Regions from separate parts of the Serratia proteamaculans genome, predicted to be linked through region 1. Evidence: predicted binding sites of a transcription regulator. Region 1 holds the regulator's gene; each other region holds the start of a gene.
What was found. The regulator PurR, encoded in region 1, represses purine synthesis genes. The targets are predictions, from matches to a motif close to CANGCAAACGTTTGCNTG.
Positions count from the first base shown of each region.

Region 2: guaB (IMP dehydrogenase) is a predicted target of PurR. The motif match lies at 1,687-1,704, and genes of this name have one in related genera.
Region 3: purT (formate-dependent phosphoribosylglycinamide formyltransferase) is a predicted target of PurR. The motif match lies at 3,980-3,997, and genes of this name have one in related genera.

Region 1 covers NZ_OX461105.1:2,377,547-2,383,388, reverse strand. Annotated here, with positions in the region: gene gloA (lactoylglutathione lyase) at 1-339, shown strand, start outside; gene rnt (ribonuclease T) at 418-1,098, shown strand; gene QOT07_RS11225 (Grx4 family monothiol glutaredoxin) at 1,171-1,518, opposite strand; gene QOT07_RS11220 (C40 family peptidase) at 1,934-2,755, shown strand; gene sodB (superoxide dismutase [Fe]) at 2,948-3,526, shown strand; gene cydH (cytochrome bd-I oxidase subunit CydH) at 3,583-3,672, opposite strand; gene purR (HTH-type transcriptional repressor PurR) at 3,996-5,021, shown strand; gene punR (DNA-binding transcriptional activator PunR) at 5,018-5,842, opposite strand, start outside.
Region 2 covers NZ_OX461105.1:4,078,300-4,084,141, forward strand. Annotated here, with positions in the region: gene guaA (glutamine-hydrolyzing GMP synthase) at 1-60, opposite strand, end outside; gene guaB (IMP dehydrogenase) at 162-1,625, opposite strand; gene xseA (exodeoxyribonuclease VII large subunit) at 1,796-3,172, shown strand; gene QOT07_RS19000 (glycoside hydrolase family 31 protein) at 3,179-5,545, opposite strand; gene QOT07_RS19005 (MFS transporter) at 5,557-5,842, opposite strand, start outside.
Region 3 covers NZ_OX461105.1:3,115,664-3,121,505, reverse strand. Annotated here, with positions in the region: gene pabB (aminodeoxychorismate synthase component 1) at 1-951, opposite strand, end outside; gene QOT07_RS14590 (glycosyltransferase) at 1,394-2,401, shown strand; gene QOT07_RS14585 (YoaH family protein) at 2,465-2,710, shown strand; gene purT (formate-dependent phosphoribosylglycinamide formyltransferase) at 2,744-3,922, opposite strand; gene dbpA (ATP-dependent RNA helicase DbpA) at 4,165-5,547, shown strand; gene QOT07_RS14570 (YebG family protein) at 5,636-5,842, shown strand, end outside.

The sequences.
Region 1 (5,842 bases):
TTAGGCATGCGCTTGCTGCGCACCAGCGAGAACCCGGAATACAAGTACTCGCTGGCGTTTGTAGGCTATACCGATGAAAGCGAAGGTGCAGTGATTGAACTGACCTATAACTGGGGCACCGACAGTTACGAAATGGGCACCGCGTTCGGCCACCTGGCGCTGGGGGTTGACGATGTTGCCGCCACCTGTGACAGCATCCGTAACGCCGGTGGCAAGGTCTCCCGCGAAGCCGGTCCGGTCAAGGGCGGCACCACGGTTATCGCCTTTGTTGAAGATCCGGACGGTTATAAAATCGAACTGATCGAGAACAAACACGCCGGCCATGGCCTCGGCCACTAAGGTCAATCAGGGGCGCTTTCTGCGCCCCTGTTTTTTCCGCGTGATAACCGCCTGCAACCGGGCGCAAAATTTGCCATAATGCGCGCTGTATTCGATGAAGATAAGAAACTGATGGCCGAAAAAAGTGATCTTAACGCCCTGAGTGGCCGTTTTCGTGGGTTTTACCCTGTAGTAATAGATATAGAAACCGCCGGATTTAATGCCAAGACTGACGCACTGCTGGAAATTGCCGCCGTTACGTTAAAAATGGATGAAGACGGCTGGTTACAACAGGACGAAACCCTGCATTTTCATGTGGAGCCTTTTGAAGGCGCCAACCTACAGCCGGAAGCGTTGGCCTTTAACGGTATCGACCCGAGTAATCCGCTACGCGGTGCGGTCAGTGAACACGATGCCCTGCACGCTATTTTTAAAGCGGTGCGCAAGGGGATTAAGGATCGTGGCTGTAACCGGGGGATCATTGTGGCGCATAACGCCAATTTCGATCACAGCTTCCTGATGGCTGCCGCAGAGCGCGCCAGCCTGAAACGCAACCCTTTCCACCCCTTCGCCACCTTTGATACCGCGGCGTTGAGTGGGCTGGTGCTGGGGCAGACGGTGCTGGCCAAAGCCTGCATTGCCGCCGATATCCCGTTCGATAGCGCCCAGGCGCATTCGGCGCTGTATGATACCGAGCAAACCGCTCAGTTGTTCTGCGAACTGGTTAACCGCTGGAAACGCCTTGGTGGCTGGCCATTGGCGGCCAGTAATACCGACTAAGATACAAAAAAATCGGGCGGCCCAGTATTAGCTGGCACCGCCCGATGACTTCCAACAATAGAACCGAGCCGATTAAGGCTGCTGGTCTTCCTGCTGTTTGTATTTCTCTGCCGTTTCTTTGATCAGCTGCTGCAATTCGCCGCGCTGATACATTTCCATGATGATATCACAGCCGCCAACCAGCTCACCGTCTATCCACAGCTGTGGGAACGTCGGCCAGTTAGCGTATTTCGGCAACTCGGAGCGGATGTCCGGGTTCTGCAGAATATCAACGTAAGCAAAACGTTCGCCACAGGCAGACAGCGCCTGCACAGCTTGCGCTGAGAAACCGCAGTTTGGCAATTTCGGTGAACCTTTCATATACAGCAGAATTGGGTTCTCAGTGATCTGGTGCTGAATTTTTTCAATCGTCGTCGTCATTATATTGCTTCCTCAAGCCAAATCTCATGGCTACAACATGCATCACACTGGCTATTGTAGCGGCTGGAACAGTCGCAAGAAAACGCCATCTTTTGCAGGGGCATTCCTTGGTTGTCAGTCGCGTCTCGCCGGCAAGGCCTTTCCGGTCAAAACATATGCGCAGAATAACATTTTTAATCTGGCTATTTCACTAATATATTTTTTCATCAAAACACGACGTTTAATAAATCCAGTGACGGTCATTGTTGATTTTTTATACACCAACAGTTTGATTTTTCAGCAGAAAAAATGCTATTAACGTTTTCTCACAATATGGATTATCATTTATGAGTTCTTCGCTGTTTTATATGGCGAAATTCGGGAATACTGTCATTCTTTCGATATCTGTTCCGGGGCCAAGGTTGGTAACGTCGACATGCGTTTAATTCTTACGCTTTTTGTGCTGTTGTTTACACAGCTATTCTTTAATCTGGCGCATGCTGCGCCGCAGTCTCGTGTTGCCGCCGAGCAGCGTAAGAGCCACGTAAACGAAGCCCGACCGGATGACCGCAAGAAAAAGAAAGCGGTTAAAGCCAGCAGCAAAAAAGTAAAAGTCACCACCCCACAGAAAACTGCCAAGGTTTCCAAAACCAAAACAGAAAAAACCGCTAAAAAGATTGTTAGCGCCAAATCGAAAAACAAAACTCATAAAGTCGCCAAGATTAAAGTGACCCCGCCGAAAAAGGGTTACAAAAAAGGCTATGGCCGCCACCGCGAAGCCGGTATGGCCACCGCCAAATTGGTTCGTGACGAGAAGCCGCTGAAACTTACCCCGGCGCACAAGAAACGCTACCAGCATGCCAAGCAAACCGCGATGGCCAAGCTGATGGATCAGATGGGTAAGCCCTATCGTTGGGGCGGCACCTCACCGAGAACCGGTTTTGACTGCAGCGGCCTGATTTATTACGCCTATAAAGACGTGGTGAAAATCAAAATGCCACGTACCGCCAACGAGATGTACCACCTGCGCGACGCCGCGCCGATCAAGAAAAATGAATTGGAAAGCGGCGACCTGGTGTTCTTCCGGATTAACAACCGCGGCGTGGCAGACCATGTTGGGGTTTATCTGGGCAACGGTAAATTCATTCAGTCACCGCGTACCGGTGAAGAAATCCGCATCAGCCAGCTCGACAACGATTACTGGCAAAACCACTACATTGGCGCACGTCGGGTAGTGACACCGAAAACCATTCGATAATTGCCTTTGCGGCTGGCCCTGCCAGCCGCTCTCCCCTGAGCGTTTCCCCAAACTCTCGATGCTGCAACTAATCCTTTGCCATTCCCCCTGTATTTCAGCGCGAAAATTGCTAAGCTAAATACCCACAATAAAAGCAGGTCAATCTGTTGTTGGTTGTTCTGATTCAGGTTGGCACTGTAAAAGGAGAAAGCAATGTCGTTTGAACTGCCCGCATTACCCTATGAAAAAAATGCCCTCGAGCCGCACATTTCCGCAGAAACCCTGGAATACCACTATGGCAAGCACCACAACGCCTACGTGGTTAACCTGAACAATCTGTTGAAAGGCAGCAAGTTTGAAGGACTATCGCTGGAAGCGATCATTAAGGCCTCAGACGGCGGCATCTTCAACAATGCTGCACAGGTGTGGAACCACAGCTTCTATTGGCATTGTTTGTCGCCACAAGGCGGCGGTGAGCCTCAGGGCAAACTGGCAACGGCGATCAATCAGGCTTTTGGTTCTTTCGCTGCCTTCAGGGAACAATTTAGCGATGCCGCAGTGAAAAACTTTGGCGCAGGCTGGACCTGGCTGGTGAAAAAGCCGGATGGTTCACTGGCTATTGTTAACACCTCGAACGCGGCTACACCGTTGACCGGTGAAGATAAACCGCTGCTGACCGTCGACGTTTGGGAACACGCCTACTACATCGATTACCGCAATGCGCGGCCGGCCTACCTGGAAAACTTCTGGGCGCTGGTTAACTGGGCATTTGTGGAGAAAAACCTGGCGTAAAGCTGAGGGAAAGAGCAATCAGGCGCAGCGGGCTGCGCCTGTTTTACTTAAGGGGATCAGTTCAAAGCAGCGGTGAAGCTGAAAGCAATAATCACGGCCAGCGCACAGACGGTGGTGAACAGTGACATTTTCAGATCGGTATCCATTACAACTCCTTTTCAGATTGGGTTTCCCAAGGGTAAAAGGCACACAATTAATGCGTCAAACCATTTTCACACAGTTAGCCAATAAAATCTTGTTATCATTTCCCGGTTTATTATATCGATTACCTCTTCCCCTTTTGTTCAATATGGGACAAAATTCGCAGTTCACAACTGTGTACCGGCAAAATGCCCCTCCTGACCAAGCGCTGACGACTTCAACACACTAAAAACTCAGTTTTCGCTTCTTTGGAGAAGGATCTACGCAGGCAAACGATTAACATCACACTTACATGCTGCAACATGTGAGTTCAGGAGTCATTCTTTACATGGCAACGATTAAAGATGTGGCCAAACGCGCTGGCGTTTCCACCACCACCGTTTCGCACGTCATCAATAAGACTCGTTTCGTCGCCGAAGAGACAAAAACGGCCGTGGCTGCCGCGATTAAAGAGCTGCACTATTCACCCAGCGCCGTGGCGCGTAGCCTGAAGGTCAATCACACCAAATCGATTGGTTTGCTGGCGACCTCCAGCGAAGCCCCCTACTTTGCCGAAGTGATCGAGGCGGTGGAAAACAGTTGCTACAGCAAAGGCTATACGCTGATCCTGTGTAACTCGCACAACAATCTGGACAAACAGCGTGCCTATCTGGCGATGTTGGCACAAAAACGCGTCGATGGTCTGCTGGTCATGTGTTCGGAATACCCGGACCAATTGCTCGGCATGCTGGAAGACTATCGCAACATCCCAATGATGGTGATGGACTGGGGTACCGCGCGCGGTGATTTTACCGATACCATTATCGATAATGCCTTCGAAGGTGGCTATTTGGCCGGGCGTTATCTGATCGAGCGCGGCCACCGTGATATCGGCGCCATTCCGGGTCAGTTGGCGCGTAATACCGGTGGCGGCCGCCATCAGGGCTTTTTAAAGGCCATGGAAGAAGCCAATATCGAAGTTCGCGACGAATGGATTGTCCAGGGTGACTTTGAGCCAGAATCCGGCTACAAGGCCATGCACCAGATATTGTCGCAGAAGCATCGCCCGACCGCGGTATTCTGCGGTGGCGATATCATGGCGATGGGTGCGATCTGCGCCGCCGATGAACTTGGGCTGCGCGTACCGCAGGACATCTCGGTGATTGGCTACGATAACGTACGTAACGCCCGCTATTTCACCCCGGCGCTGACCACCATTCATCAACCGAAAGAGCGTTTGGGTGAGATGGCATTCACCATGTTGCTGGACCGTATCATCAGCAAGCGCGAAGAGTCGCAGGTGATTGAAGTGCATCCCAAGCTGGTTGAGCGCCGCTCGGTCGCTGACGGCCCTTTCATCGATTACCGCCGCTAGTCGTTAGCGCCGGAAGCCTCTGCGGTTTCCGGCGTCACTTCGCTTAACCATTCCTGATTCAAGGTTTCACTGTCCCCCAGGTAGTCCAACAGCCAGGCCATCGCCGGTGATGGCGTATTCTGCTGCCAGGTCAGGCAACAAGGGCTGGCCGGAAACGGCTGTTGCAACTGCAACGCCACCAGTTCCCCGCGCTGCACCAACGGCAATGCCTGATGCGCAGGCATCATGCCGACGCACAGGCCTGCACACAGGCAATCCAACGCCGAGGCCCAGTCCGGCGCCACCAACCGCCGTTGGTTGTCCAGCGTCCAGGTGACTCGTTTGGGCAGGTTGCGTGAGGTATCTTCCAGACACAGCGATGGGAAAGGCCGAAGCTGATCGTCGTTCAGCAGCCCTTCCAGCGCCGCCAGCGGATGCTGCGGGCTGACCACGCACAACCAGCGCATATCCCCCATATCGCGAAAAGCATACCCGCCGCCGACCGGCACTGCCCGCGTCGCCCCAATCGCCATATCGGCACGCCCATCCACCAGCGCATCCCACACACCGTTAAACACCTCCGGTTGCACCATCAGTTCAACGTCGGGGAAATGGCGGTAAAAATCCAGCACCAGTTGGCGACAGCGCTGAGGTTTAACAATGATGTCCACGGCAATTTTCAACTGGCCACGCCAGCCGTTAGCCACCTGCTGACACTGTCGACGGGTGTCGAGCATTTTTTTGATGACAATGCGCGCATCCTGAACAAACAACACGCCGGCCGGGGTCAGCTCCACGTCGCGATGACGGCGCTCAAACAGCGGTACCGCCAGCCATTGCTC
Region 2 (5,842 bases), 1.7 Mb from region 1:
AGTGTATTGCGAACCAAAATCCAGAATAAGGATGCGATGCTTATGGATATTTTTTGTCATGTGAGGCGAATTCCAGCAACAGAGAAAAAGAGCGAAAATAGTGTTTTCGGGGTGAAGCGTTACGCCCCACCCCGGCTTCCCCCGCAGGAGAAGTTAAAGCATTAACCCATGCGGTAGTTCGGTGACTCTTTGGTGATGGTCACGTCATGCACGTGGCTTTCCTGAATGCCGGCGCCGCTGATGCGCACAAATTCAGCCTTGGTGCGCAGTTCATCGATGGTGGCGCAACCGGTCAGGCCCATGCAAGAGCGCAGACCGCCCATTTGCTGGTGAACGATCGCTTTCAGCATGCCCTTGTAAGCCACGCGGCCTTCGATACCTTCCGGCACCAGTTTGTCGGCGGCGTTATCGGTTTGGAAGTAACGGTCGGAAGAGCCTTTGGACATCGCGCCCAGAGAGCCCATACCGCGATAGGACTTGAACGAACGGCCCTGATACAGCTCGATTTCACCCGGAGATTCTTCGGTACCTGCCAGCATAGAGCCGACCATCACACAGGCTGCACCTGCCGCGATAGCTTTGGCGATGTCGCCGGAGAAACGGATGCCGCCATCGGCGATAACCGGGATACCGGTACCTTCCAGCGCTTCAACCGCGTCAGCGATAGCGGTGATCTGCGGTACGCCTACGCCGGTAACAATACGGGTGGTACAGATGGAGCCAGGACCGATACCCACTTTCACTGCGCTAACGCCGGCATCAGCCAGTGCTTTGGCGCCTGAAGCGGTCGCGACGTTACCGCCAACGATCTGCAGGTCCGGGTATTTGGCGCGGGTTTCGCGAATGCGCTGCAATACGCCTTCGGAATGGCCATGTGAGGAGTCAATCAGCAGGACGTCAACACCGGCAGCGACCAGCGCATCAACGCGCTCTTCGTTACCTGCACCGGCGCCAACGGCAGCACCTACGCGCAGACGGCCGTGCTCGTCTTTACAAGCGTTTGGCTTGCGTTCCGCTTTCTGGAAGTCTTTTACGGTGATCATGCCCAGCAGATGGAACTGATCGTCGACCACCAGCGCTTTCTCAACGCGTTTTTCGTGCATTTTCTGCAGCACGACTTCACGCGCTTCACCTTCTTTCACCGTAACCAGGCGCTCTTTCGGCGTCATCACGGCGGTAACAGGCTGGTTCAGATCGGTGACGAAGCGGACGTCACGGCCGGTAATAATACCAACCAGTTCGTTTTCTTCGGTCACTACCGGGTAGCCGGCAAAGCCGTTACGCGCGGTCAGTTCTTTCACTTCTTTCAGGGTGGTGGTCGGTGTCACGGCCTGTGGATCGGTGACCACGCCGCTTTCATGTTTTTTCACGCGGCGGACTTCTTCAGCCTGACGCTCGATGGACATGTTTTTGTGGATGAAGCCTAAACCGCCTTCCTGCGCCAACGCGATAGCCAGATTGGCTTCGGTGACGGTATCCATAGCTGCGGACAGCATAGGGATGTTCAGGTGGATAGTTTTGGTCAATTGGGTGCCGAGCTCAGCGGTATTAGGCAGAACCGTAGAGTGAGCTGGAACCAGGAGAACGTCGTCGAATGTCAGTGCTTCTTTTGCGATACGTAGCATGGGCAATATCTCACCAGAGTGGGCTGTGAAAAAGATAAAATATTGCCGCGGCATTATACAGAGCGTAATCGGTTGCCTCCAGCACTTTCTCACAAAAACTCTTGATTACCTTTTTCAGCCATGTAGTATCGACCAATTAAGTGCTTGTTTTGAAATTTGATCTGGGTCACATGTCGCTACCTGTTTCGCCGTCTATTTTTACCGTAAGCCGCCTGAATCAGACGGTTCGACAGCTGCTGGAAATGGAAATGGGCCAGATTTGGCTCTCCGCAGAGATTTCCAACTTCTCCCAACCCTCTTCCGGCCACTGGTATTTCACGCTGAAAGACGATCGTGCGCAGGTCCGTTGCGCGATGTTCCGCAACACCAACCGCCGTACCACTTTCCGTCCGCAGAATGGCCAACAGGTTCTGGTTCGCGCCAGCATTACGCTGTATGAACCGCGCGGCGACTACCAACTGATTGCCGAAAGCATGCAACCTGCCGGTGACGGCCTGCTGCAACAGCAGTTCGACCAGTTGAAACAACGCCTGAGCGCCGAAGGCCTGTTCGACCAGCAGTTCAAGCAGCCCTTGCCCAGCCCGGCCAAACGCGTCGGGGTCATTACCTCTGCCAGCGGTGCGGCGCTGCACGATGTGCTGCAGGTATTGCAACGGCGTGACCCTTCACTGCCTATCGTTATCTATCCCACTTCGGTGCAGGGCGCAGAAGCGCCGTTGCAGATTGTGCGCGCCATCGAAACGGCTAACCGCCGGGACGAGTGTGACGTGCTGATCGTCGGCCGTGGCGGGGGCTCGCTGGAAGACCTGTGGAGCTTCAACGATGAACGCGTGGCACGGGCGATATTCGCCAGCCGCATTCCGATCGTCAGCGCCGTCGGCCATGAAACCGACGTCACCATTGCCGACTTTGTCGCCGATCTGCGTGCGCCAACCCCTTCTGCCGCTGCCGAACTGGTCAGTCGCAATCAGCTGGAGCTGCTGCGTCAGTTGCAGTCCCAGCAACAGCGGATGGAAATGGCGATGGATTACTATCTGGCGCAGCGCCAGCAACAGTTCACCCGCATCAACCACCGCTTGCAGCAACAGCATCCGCACCTGCGCCTGGCGCGTCAGCAGACGCTGTTGTTCAAACTGCAACGGCGGTTGGAAGATGGCATGCAGAACCAACTGCGTGTGTCTTCACGTCGCAGCGAGCGGGCGCAACAGCGTCTGGCGCAGATGCAGCCGCAGGCACGCATTCATCGCTACCAGCAACGTGTGCAACAGCAGGAATACCGATTGCAACAGGCGCTGGAACGTCAGCTCAACGCCTGGCGTCAGCGCTTTGGCGTCGCCTGTAGCCAGCTCGAAGCAGTCAGCCCGCTGGCAACGCTGGCGCGCGGCTACAGCGTGACGCAAACCCCGCGCGGCGAACTGCTGAAAACCACCAAGCAGGCTCAGGTCGGTGAACTGCTGAAAACCCGTCTGCAGGATGGCTGGGTGGAAAGCGAGGTGAAAACCATCACCGTCGCCAAAAAGCCGCGCAAAAAACGCGCGGCTGAATAACTCCGCTTATTCCAGCGTAAAACTCTCGCCGGGCACGCCGTTGATCCACAACTCGCGCGTTTCTCCGGCAGGCAAGCTGAAGGTCAGGGTTTGCCATGCCGGTTTAAAGCGGCCTTCGGTGGTAATGTTCAGCGTGATGCGCTGATTGTCACTGAGCATCTCCCAGCGCAGCCACAGCGCGTCGCCCTGCTGCCAGCCATAACTTTCCCCGTCGTCTTCAAATAACAGCCCAGAAGCGCTGCCACAGCCTTTTAGCGGATAGAGTTTAAGCTCGCGCCGATCGTCGGTCGCCACATCAACATGAGCCAATCGGGATGACAGCGGCAACCCTGCACCGGCACGTACCAGTAACGGCAAGCGCTCCAGCGGGGCATCCAGCGCCACCGTCTGGCCACCGCTGAACCACTGGCCGCTGTAGAAGCAGTACCAGCCATCTCCGTTATCCGGCAGATACACCGGCCGCTGGCGCTGCCCCTGCTCCACCACGCTGGCCACCAGTAGATCGCGGCCGATCATAAAATCGTCGGTTTCCCTTAGGGTCTGCTCGTCATGCTCATGATCGAGGAAAGTCGGGCGCAGCATCGGCTCGTCGTCGGCACTGGCCTGCCACAGCAGGGTGTAGAAATACGGCATCAGCCGGTAACGCAGGTTAATCGCCTCGCGTACCGCCGGGGTGGCAGCCGGATACATCCAGGGTTCGTTAACCGTGGCGTCGTCGTTCCAGGAGTGAATGGTGAAACGCGGATGCATCACGCCGTTTTGCACCCAACGCACCAGGAGTTCGGCGTCCGGCTTGTCACCGGAGAAACCGCCGACGTCATGCCCCAGGTTATACAACCCCGACAGGCTCATGCCCAACCCCATGCGGATGTTGTAGCGCAGGGTCTGCCAACTGGTGCGGTTGTCGCCGCTCCAGGTCTGCACATAACGCTGCATGCCGGCACACCCGGAGCGCGAAATCAGATAGGGCCGCAGATCGGGAGCAAAACGTTGCTGGGCCTCCATTGAGGCACGCATCATCAGTAACGGCATCACCGGGCGGATATGCTTGATGGCAATCGGTCGGCCGAAACCGTGGCAACGAGCCTCACCGTCCCATACTTCGTATTCGTTATTGTCATTCCAGGTGGAATCGATACCCATCTCCAGCAGTTGCTGCGTCACGCCCTGCTGCCACCAGCGGACAGTCGCCGGATTGGTGAAGTCGAGGTGCGAGCCTTCGTCGTCCCAAAAGCTGGAGCGCTCCGGTTGGTCGCTTTCAGAATCACGGATAAACAGCCCCTGATCCGCCGCCTGCTGATACTGCGGGTGATCTTGCAACAGGCAGGGCTTGATGTTGGCCGCCAGCTTCAGCCCGGCATCGTGAAACGCCTGGCTCAGTAGCTTGGGCTGCGGCACCTTGTCGTAATTCCAGTTGAACACATAGCGCTTGTTGGCAATCGAGGTGTAACCCGATGACAGCTGGAAAGAGTCGCAGGGAATATCATGCTGACGGCAGAGCTGAATAAACTGCTGCAGTTGCTGCTGGGCATCCGGCGCGTCGGTGTAATGCATAGTGGATCCGCTGTAGCCCAGGCTCCATTTCGGTCCAAAGTGGGTCTTGCCGGTCAGGCGCACGAACGCCTTGGTCACATCCAGCACCCTCGGCCCAAGGAACAGGTAATAATCCAGATCCCCCGCCTCCGCCTGATAGCGCCGATAAGCCAGATGGTAGTTGTCGATCTCATTACCCAGATCCAGCCAGCAGCTGCTCAGGTTGTCGTAAAACAGCCCGAAACTGGCCTCTTCACCGCGGGTGATGGTAAACGGAATGTGTTTGTACAGCGGGTCGGTGCTGGCGGCGTTGTAGCCCATCGCGTCCAGATTACGCATTTCAAAGCGACGGCCACTGCGTTCCAAATCCCCGGCCTTCTCACCCAGGCCATAGTAACGCTCGGCAGTCTGGCGGCGCTGATAATGCGCCACGCCGTCACCGTGCGGATTAAGCAGGTAAGCGCTGGTGGGCCGATCGGCTGCCAGTGGACACCATTCCCCGGCGGCGTTGCAATGCTCCCACTCCAGCCACAACGGCTGATGCACGGTCACGCGCAGCGCAGACGTCGCCACCACCAGCCGATCGTCATGTTGCTGCAGCTGATAGCCCGGCAGGCCGAACCCGGCCACGCTCAGCCGATCACGTCCTTCCCAGGGCACGTCACTTTCCGGCGCAATACTCCAGGTGCGATCCAACGCCAACTCGCCGTTGCGTTTGATCAACACGCGGAACAGGTCATTTTCCAGTGCGTACAGGCAAAACAGGTGACGTTCGTCGACCAACAGTTCAATGCGATCGGCATACTGACCGGCCAACGTCCAATTTTTTAAGGTTTTCATAGGCATCCAACTTAACTATTAAGTGTTTTTTTACCGCCGCGTTCGGCGATCAAGGCAATCAGGAACAGGGCGCCGATCAGGTCGAAGAAGCCCATGGCGATAAACAGCGGATTGAAACCGACGGTATCGGAGACCGCGCCGATCAACAGCGTAAACAGGAAGCTGGCGATCCAGGCGCTGGATCCGCGCATACCGTTGACCGTCGCTACCTGGTTTTTATCGAACGATTCCACCACCAGCGCGCTGAGCATGCAGGAGATCACCTGATGGCCAAAACCGCCGATCGAGATCAGAGCG
Region 3 (5,842 bases), 740 kb from region 1:
GACGCGGCCGATATCATTGCGCAGCAGGTCGACAATCATCAGATTCTCCGCACGGTCTTTGGCGGAATTCGCCAACCGTTGCGCCTGCTGTGCATCCTGTTCAGCATCGGCCAACCGCGGCAGGGTGCCTTTGATGGGCCGGGTTTGGATCTGTTGATTCTCCAGCCACAGAAAACGCTCGGGTGAAACGCTGAGCACGGCGTTGTCCGGCAGGCGCAGGAAGGCGGAGAAGGGTGCGCGGTTGCTGGCGCTCAATTGCTGAAAGGCTTGCCATTCATCGCCCTGATAGTCGGCAGAAAAACGTTGCGCCAGATTGATTTGATAACAATCCCCGCTGCGCAGGTAATGCTGAATACGCTGGAATTTATCACCATACTGCTGCCGCGTCATGTTGGCCTGCCAGGGGCTGGTCAAGGAAAATGCTGACCGGGGCGCGGGCTGTTGACTGTGGAGCCACTGCCAGCGCTGCTCTACATCAGCATGGCTGAGCAGGGTTAGCCTTTGTTGGTGGTGATCGGCTATCAACGCCCAGTCATAAATGCCGACTGCCATGTCCGGCAAGGCGATATCCGCCAGTGCCCGCTGCGGCAGTTTCTCTACCCGGCGGCCTAAATCGTAACCGAACAGCCCGAGGGCCCCGCCCTGGAACGGTAGGTTGGTATCCGCCTCCGGCTGCAGGTTCTGTTGTTCCAACTGCTGTTGTAACAGGCTGAAAGGATCTTCCGGCGACTGCCAGCAGGCTTCACCACGGCGGATCTCGGTTGAGGGGCCGCGCGTGGTCAGAGTGGCACAGGGCGCCGCGACCAGAATATCAAACCGGTTATGCGAGTGTTCGGCAAAACCGGAATGCAGCAACATCGCCCAAGGCTGTGAAGCCAGCGGGGCAAACAGCTCCAGCAGGGCGGTGCGGGTGTAGGGCAAAGACTTGATATTCGGTGCGGTTGCGCTCATGGGCCTCAATAAACCTGACTGACGGGGCGGCTGTTTCTGCAGGCTATTCTGCCATATTCAACCGGTTGGCGCATGCTCTGGCTGCACGCTACACAGCACACTTCATATAAACCGCGAGTAAACAATTTTGCAAATGAAGCATTTTTTGCGACTTTGGCTATAATCCAATATGTTAAAAACTACATCAATGAATGGCTAAGATAATTCTTGATTTCGATGATTTGAATTTCAAACACTAAAATTCACTATTAGTTTCTTTCGGTTATTGTTTTTGCTTGTTATCAGTCATCTGTGAGAGCACAGAGCTTAAAATATAAATGGTAACAAGACGCATTTGTGCCTGCGACTTTGTCGGTTGGCCTGTGCCTTATTTAATTTAATTGCACCCTGATATTTTTTAAAAATAGAAATATTCATTCGTTACCTTTGCGAAGAGCTGCCTATGCCCCTAATGCTGAGTGTCATTGTCCCGTTGCACAACGTGGGTAAATTGTTTGAGCCGTTTCTGGCATCGCTGCTGGCACAAGATGAGCAGCGGCTGGAGGTGATCATTGTTAATGATGGTTCTACCGACGGCTCTGGAGATATCGCTCACCGCTATGCAAAGCAACACCCACATATTACCGTCATCGACCAGTTTAATGCCGGCGTGTCCAATGCGCGTAATGCCGGGTTAGCGATCGCCAGGGGTAAATATGTGGCGTTCCCCGATGCTGATGATTTATTGGCGCCTGAAATGTATTCAACGCTGGTAGAATTGGCCGAGGAAAATCAATTGGATGTTATGCAGTGTAACGGTGAGCGTTATTTCACCGACGCAGATGAACTGCAGCCGATTATTCCGCTAAAACGATTGGGCGATACCGGCGTTATTAGCGGCGTCCAATGGCTGGAACGTGCACTAAAATCAAGAAAGTTTATTCATGTGGTCTGGCTGGCGGTGTATCGCCTTGATTTTATTAAGCAGCGCCGGTTGTATTTCGAACCGGGTTTGCATCATCAGGATATTCCCTGGACGACAGAGGTGATGTTTAATGCGCAGCGGGTGAAATACCTCAGCAAAGCGCTGTATCGCCAGCGGGTGCACGATCAATCGATCAGTAATCGCCGCCGCACGGGTAAGGCAAACGTAGAGTATCAGCGTCATTACATGAAAATCGTGGCCATGCTGGTGGCGCTTAACCAGCGCTATGCCGACAAAATCGACATTCGCCCGGCTTTCCACTGGCAGATCACCCGCGAGGCATTGGGCATTTGCCACAGCATTCGCCGTGAACCTGAACTGGCGGCGCAGTGCCAGATCACCGATGAGTTCTATCAAAATGGCATCGATCGGGCGATGGTTGACAACGCACGCGGGCTCAAACAGGATTGGCACGTCATTCTCTGGCTGCACCGTCTGAAGCAGTGGCGGCACGGCGACTCACGTTCACTGCAGGCTACTGAATAACAGGCGTAGGGTTCTGCCGGTTAAAGGCGTATACTCAGCCTCCATTTTGCCGGAGAGAAACACATGCTTGCAGGTATGCCGTCACTGAGCCATCTAGAGCAGCAGGAAGCTGCGGACCGTATCCATCTGTTGATGGAACAAGGCATGAGCAGTGGTGAAGCCATCGCGCGCGTCGCGCAGGAAATCCGCGAAAAACATCAGGGTGACCAGGTTAGCGTCATGTTTGATGATGAAGACGACGAAGAAGAGTATCAGGAACGGCCGGACGATCAGGCTGACGATGACTCGGAAGAAGACGAAAACTATTGATGTTGCTGGGGCCGGCAAGCCGGCCCCAAAGCGTTAACCTTCAATTACCACCGCCGCCGCGGCCAATTTGGCCGACTCCACCGCCAGCTCTACATTTTCTGCCGTAGCCAGCGCGACGCCCATCCGACGTTGACCGTTAATTTCCGGCTTGCCGAACAGACGCAGTTGATTGTGGCCGACCAACGCGCGATCCAGACCGCTGAAACGCAGATCACTGCTGGTCAGCTGTGGCAGGATCACCGCAGAGGCTGAAGGGCCGAACTGGCGAATGGCACCAATCGGCAGACCGAGGAAAGCGCGAACGTGCAGCGCGAATTCTGACAGGTCTTGTGAAATCAGAGTCACCATGCCGGTATCATGTGGACGCGGTGAAACTTCGCTGAAGATCACCTCATCGCCACAGACAAACAGCTCAACGCCAAACAGGCCAAAACCCCCCAGCGCCTTCACCACATTTTCTGCAATCGCCTGCGCGCGGCTCAGCGCCAGTTCGCTCATCTGCTGTGGCTGCCATGACTCGCGGTAATCGCCATCTTCCTGACGATGGCCGATCGGTGCGCAGAAATGCACACCGTCGACCGCACTGATGGTCAACAGGGTGATTTCAAAATCGAACTTCACCAGGCCTTCGACAATCACCCGGCCACCGCCGGCGCGCCCTCCCTGTTGGGCATAATCCCAGGCGGCTTGCAGCTGTTCCGGGTTGCGGATCAGGCTTTGGCCTTTGCCGGAGGAGCTCATCACCGGCTTGATAATGCACGGGTAGCCGATTTCATCGACTGCCTGCCGAAACGCAGGTTCGCCGTCGGCAAAGCGGTAACTGGAGGTCGGCAAGCCGAGGGTTTCTGCGGCCAGACGACGGATGCCTTCGCGGTTCATGGTCAGACGGGTTGCTTCGGCACAGGGGACTACGTGGTGTCCTTGCTGTTCCAACTCGACCAGCATGCTGGTGGCGATAGCCTCGATCTCCGGAACGATGTAGTCAGGACGTTCCTGCTCAATCACGGCTTTCAGCGCGTTGCCGTCCAGCATGTTAATCACGTGACTGCGATGTGCCACGTGCATGGCGGGGGCGTCGGCGTAGCGATCGACGGCAATCACTTCGAGCCCCAAACGCTGGCATTCGATAGCAACTTCTTTACCCAGCTCGCCGGAGCCGAGCAACATAACGCGGGTGGCGGACGGGCGCAGGGCGGTTCCAATAGTTAACATAGTCTGGTACCTGGATCTGTGGCGTGTAACGCGGTCTGATAATGGCCTCGCAGTATATACGAAAACGTTTGCGTGTGCAGCCGGGGGCTATTGTGCTGTCGGTGAGAGGGGGAAAAGGCGCTGGGAGCGGCTTTTTTTATGCGTGAAATCCGTAATCCAGCCTATCTCTGTTATCATCTGCGGCTGATTCGGTGCTGCCGTGGGCGCGCCGCCATTCCATTTGCCATATAAGAGTTATCGCCGTGAGCACAGTATCTTTTTCTTCCCTGCCGCTGCCAGCCGAACAGTTGGCCAACCTCAACGAACTGGGGTATGCCGAAATGACACCGGTGCAGGCCGCCGCACTGCCCGCCATCCTGAATGGGCAGGACGTACGTGCCAAAGCAAAAACCGGCAGCGGTAAAACGGCGGCGTTCGGCATCGGTTTGCTGGACAAAATTAACGTCGCCCAGGTGGCCGCGCAAGCGCTGATCCTGTGTCCGACGCGTGAGCTGGCTGACCAGGTGAGCAAAGAACTGCGCCGTCTGGCACGCTTCACCCAGAACATCAAGATTTTGACCCTGTGCGGCGGCCAGCCTATGGGGCCACAGCTCGATTCGTTGGTGCATGCCCCCCATATCGTGGTGGGGACGCCGGGGCGCATTCAGGAACACCTGCGCAAGAAAACGCTGGTACTGGATGAACTGAAAGTGCTGGTGCTGGACGAAGCCGACCGCATGTTGGACATGGGGTTCGCCGATGACATCGATGACGTGATCAGCTATACGCCGCCACAGCGTCAAACGCTGTTGTTCTCGGCAACCTATCCGAGCGGGATTGAACGCATCAGCGCCCGTGTGCAGCGTAGCCCGTTAAATGTGGAAGTGGACGACGGTGAAGAACAAACCACCATCGAACAACGCTTCTATGAAACCACCCGCGATCAGCGTCCTGCGGTGCTGGTGTCGGCAATCCGTCATTACCAGCCTTCTTCCTGCGTGGTGTTCTGTAACACCAAGCGTGACTGTCAGAGCGTGTATGAAGCGCTGGAAGCTCGCGGCATTAACGTGCTGGCGCTGCATGGCGATCTGGAACAGCGCGATCGTGACCAGGTGCTGGTGCGCTTTGCCAACCGCAGTTGCCGGGTGTTGGTGGCGACCGACGTCGCTGCGCGCGGTCTGGATATCAAAGAGCTGGAACTGGTCGTCAACTATGAGCTGGCATTTGATCCGGAAATCCACGTGCACCGTATCGGTCGTACCGGCCGTGCTGGCTTGAGTGGCAAGGCGATCAGTCTGTGTACGCCGCAAGAAATGACGCGTGCGCATGCGATTGAAGAATATTTGCAGATCAAGGTTAAGTGGGCACCGGTATCTGAGCTGAGCGGCGCGGGTAATACCACGCTGGAAGCCGAAATGGTCACCCTGTGCATCGACGGTGGGCGTAAGGCCAAAATCCGTCCAGGCGACATTCTTGGCGCATTGACCGGCGATGCCGGGCTGACGGCGGCAGAAGTCGGCAAGATCGACATGTTCCCGGTACATGCCTACGTAGCGATCCGCAAGGAAAGCGCGCGCAAGGCACTGCAACAGCTTCAGCAGGGCAAAATCAAGGGTAAGAACTGCAAGGTGCGGTTGTTGAAATAAGTCGCGTCAGGGGTGCGCTTGCATCCCTGCGTAATATCACCTTATACTGTATAAAAATACAGTATTCTAACCTTTGAGGAATGCACACATGGCAGTTGAAGTTAAATATGTGGTGGTGAGAAACGGTGAGGAAAAGATGACTTTCGCAACCAAGAAAGAAGCCGACGCTTACGACAAAATGCTGGATCTGGCGGATAGCCTCGGTGAATGGCTGCAGCAGTCACCTCTGACCCTGGATGATGAGCAGCGTGAAGGGCTGAGCTTCTTCCTGGCGGAGAATAAAGACGTGCTGGGG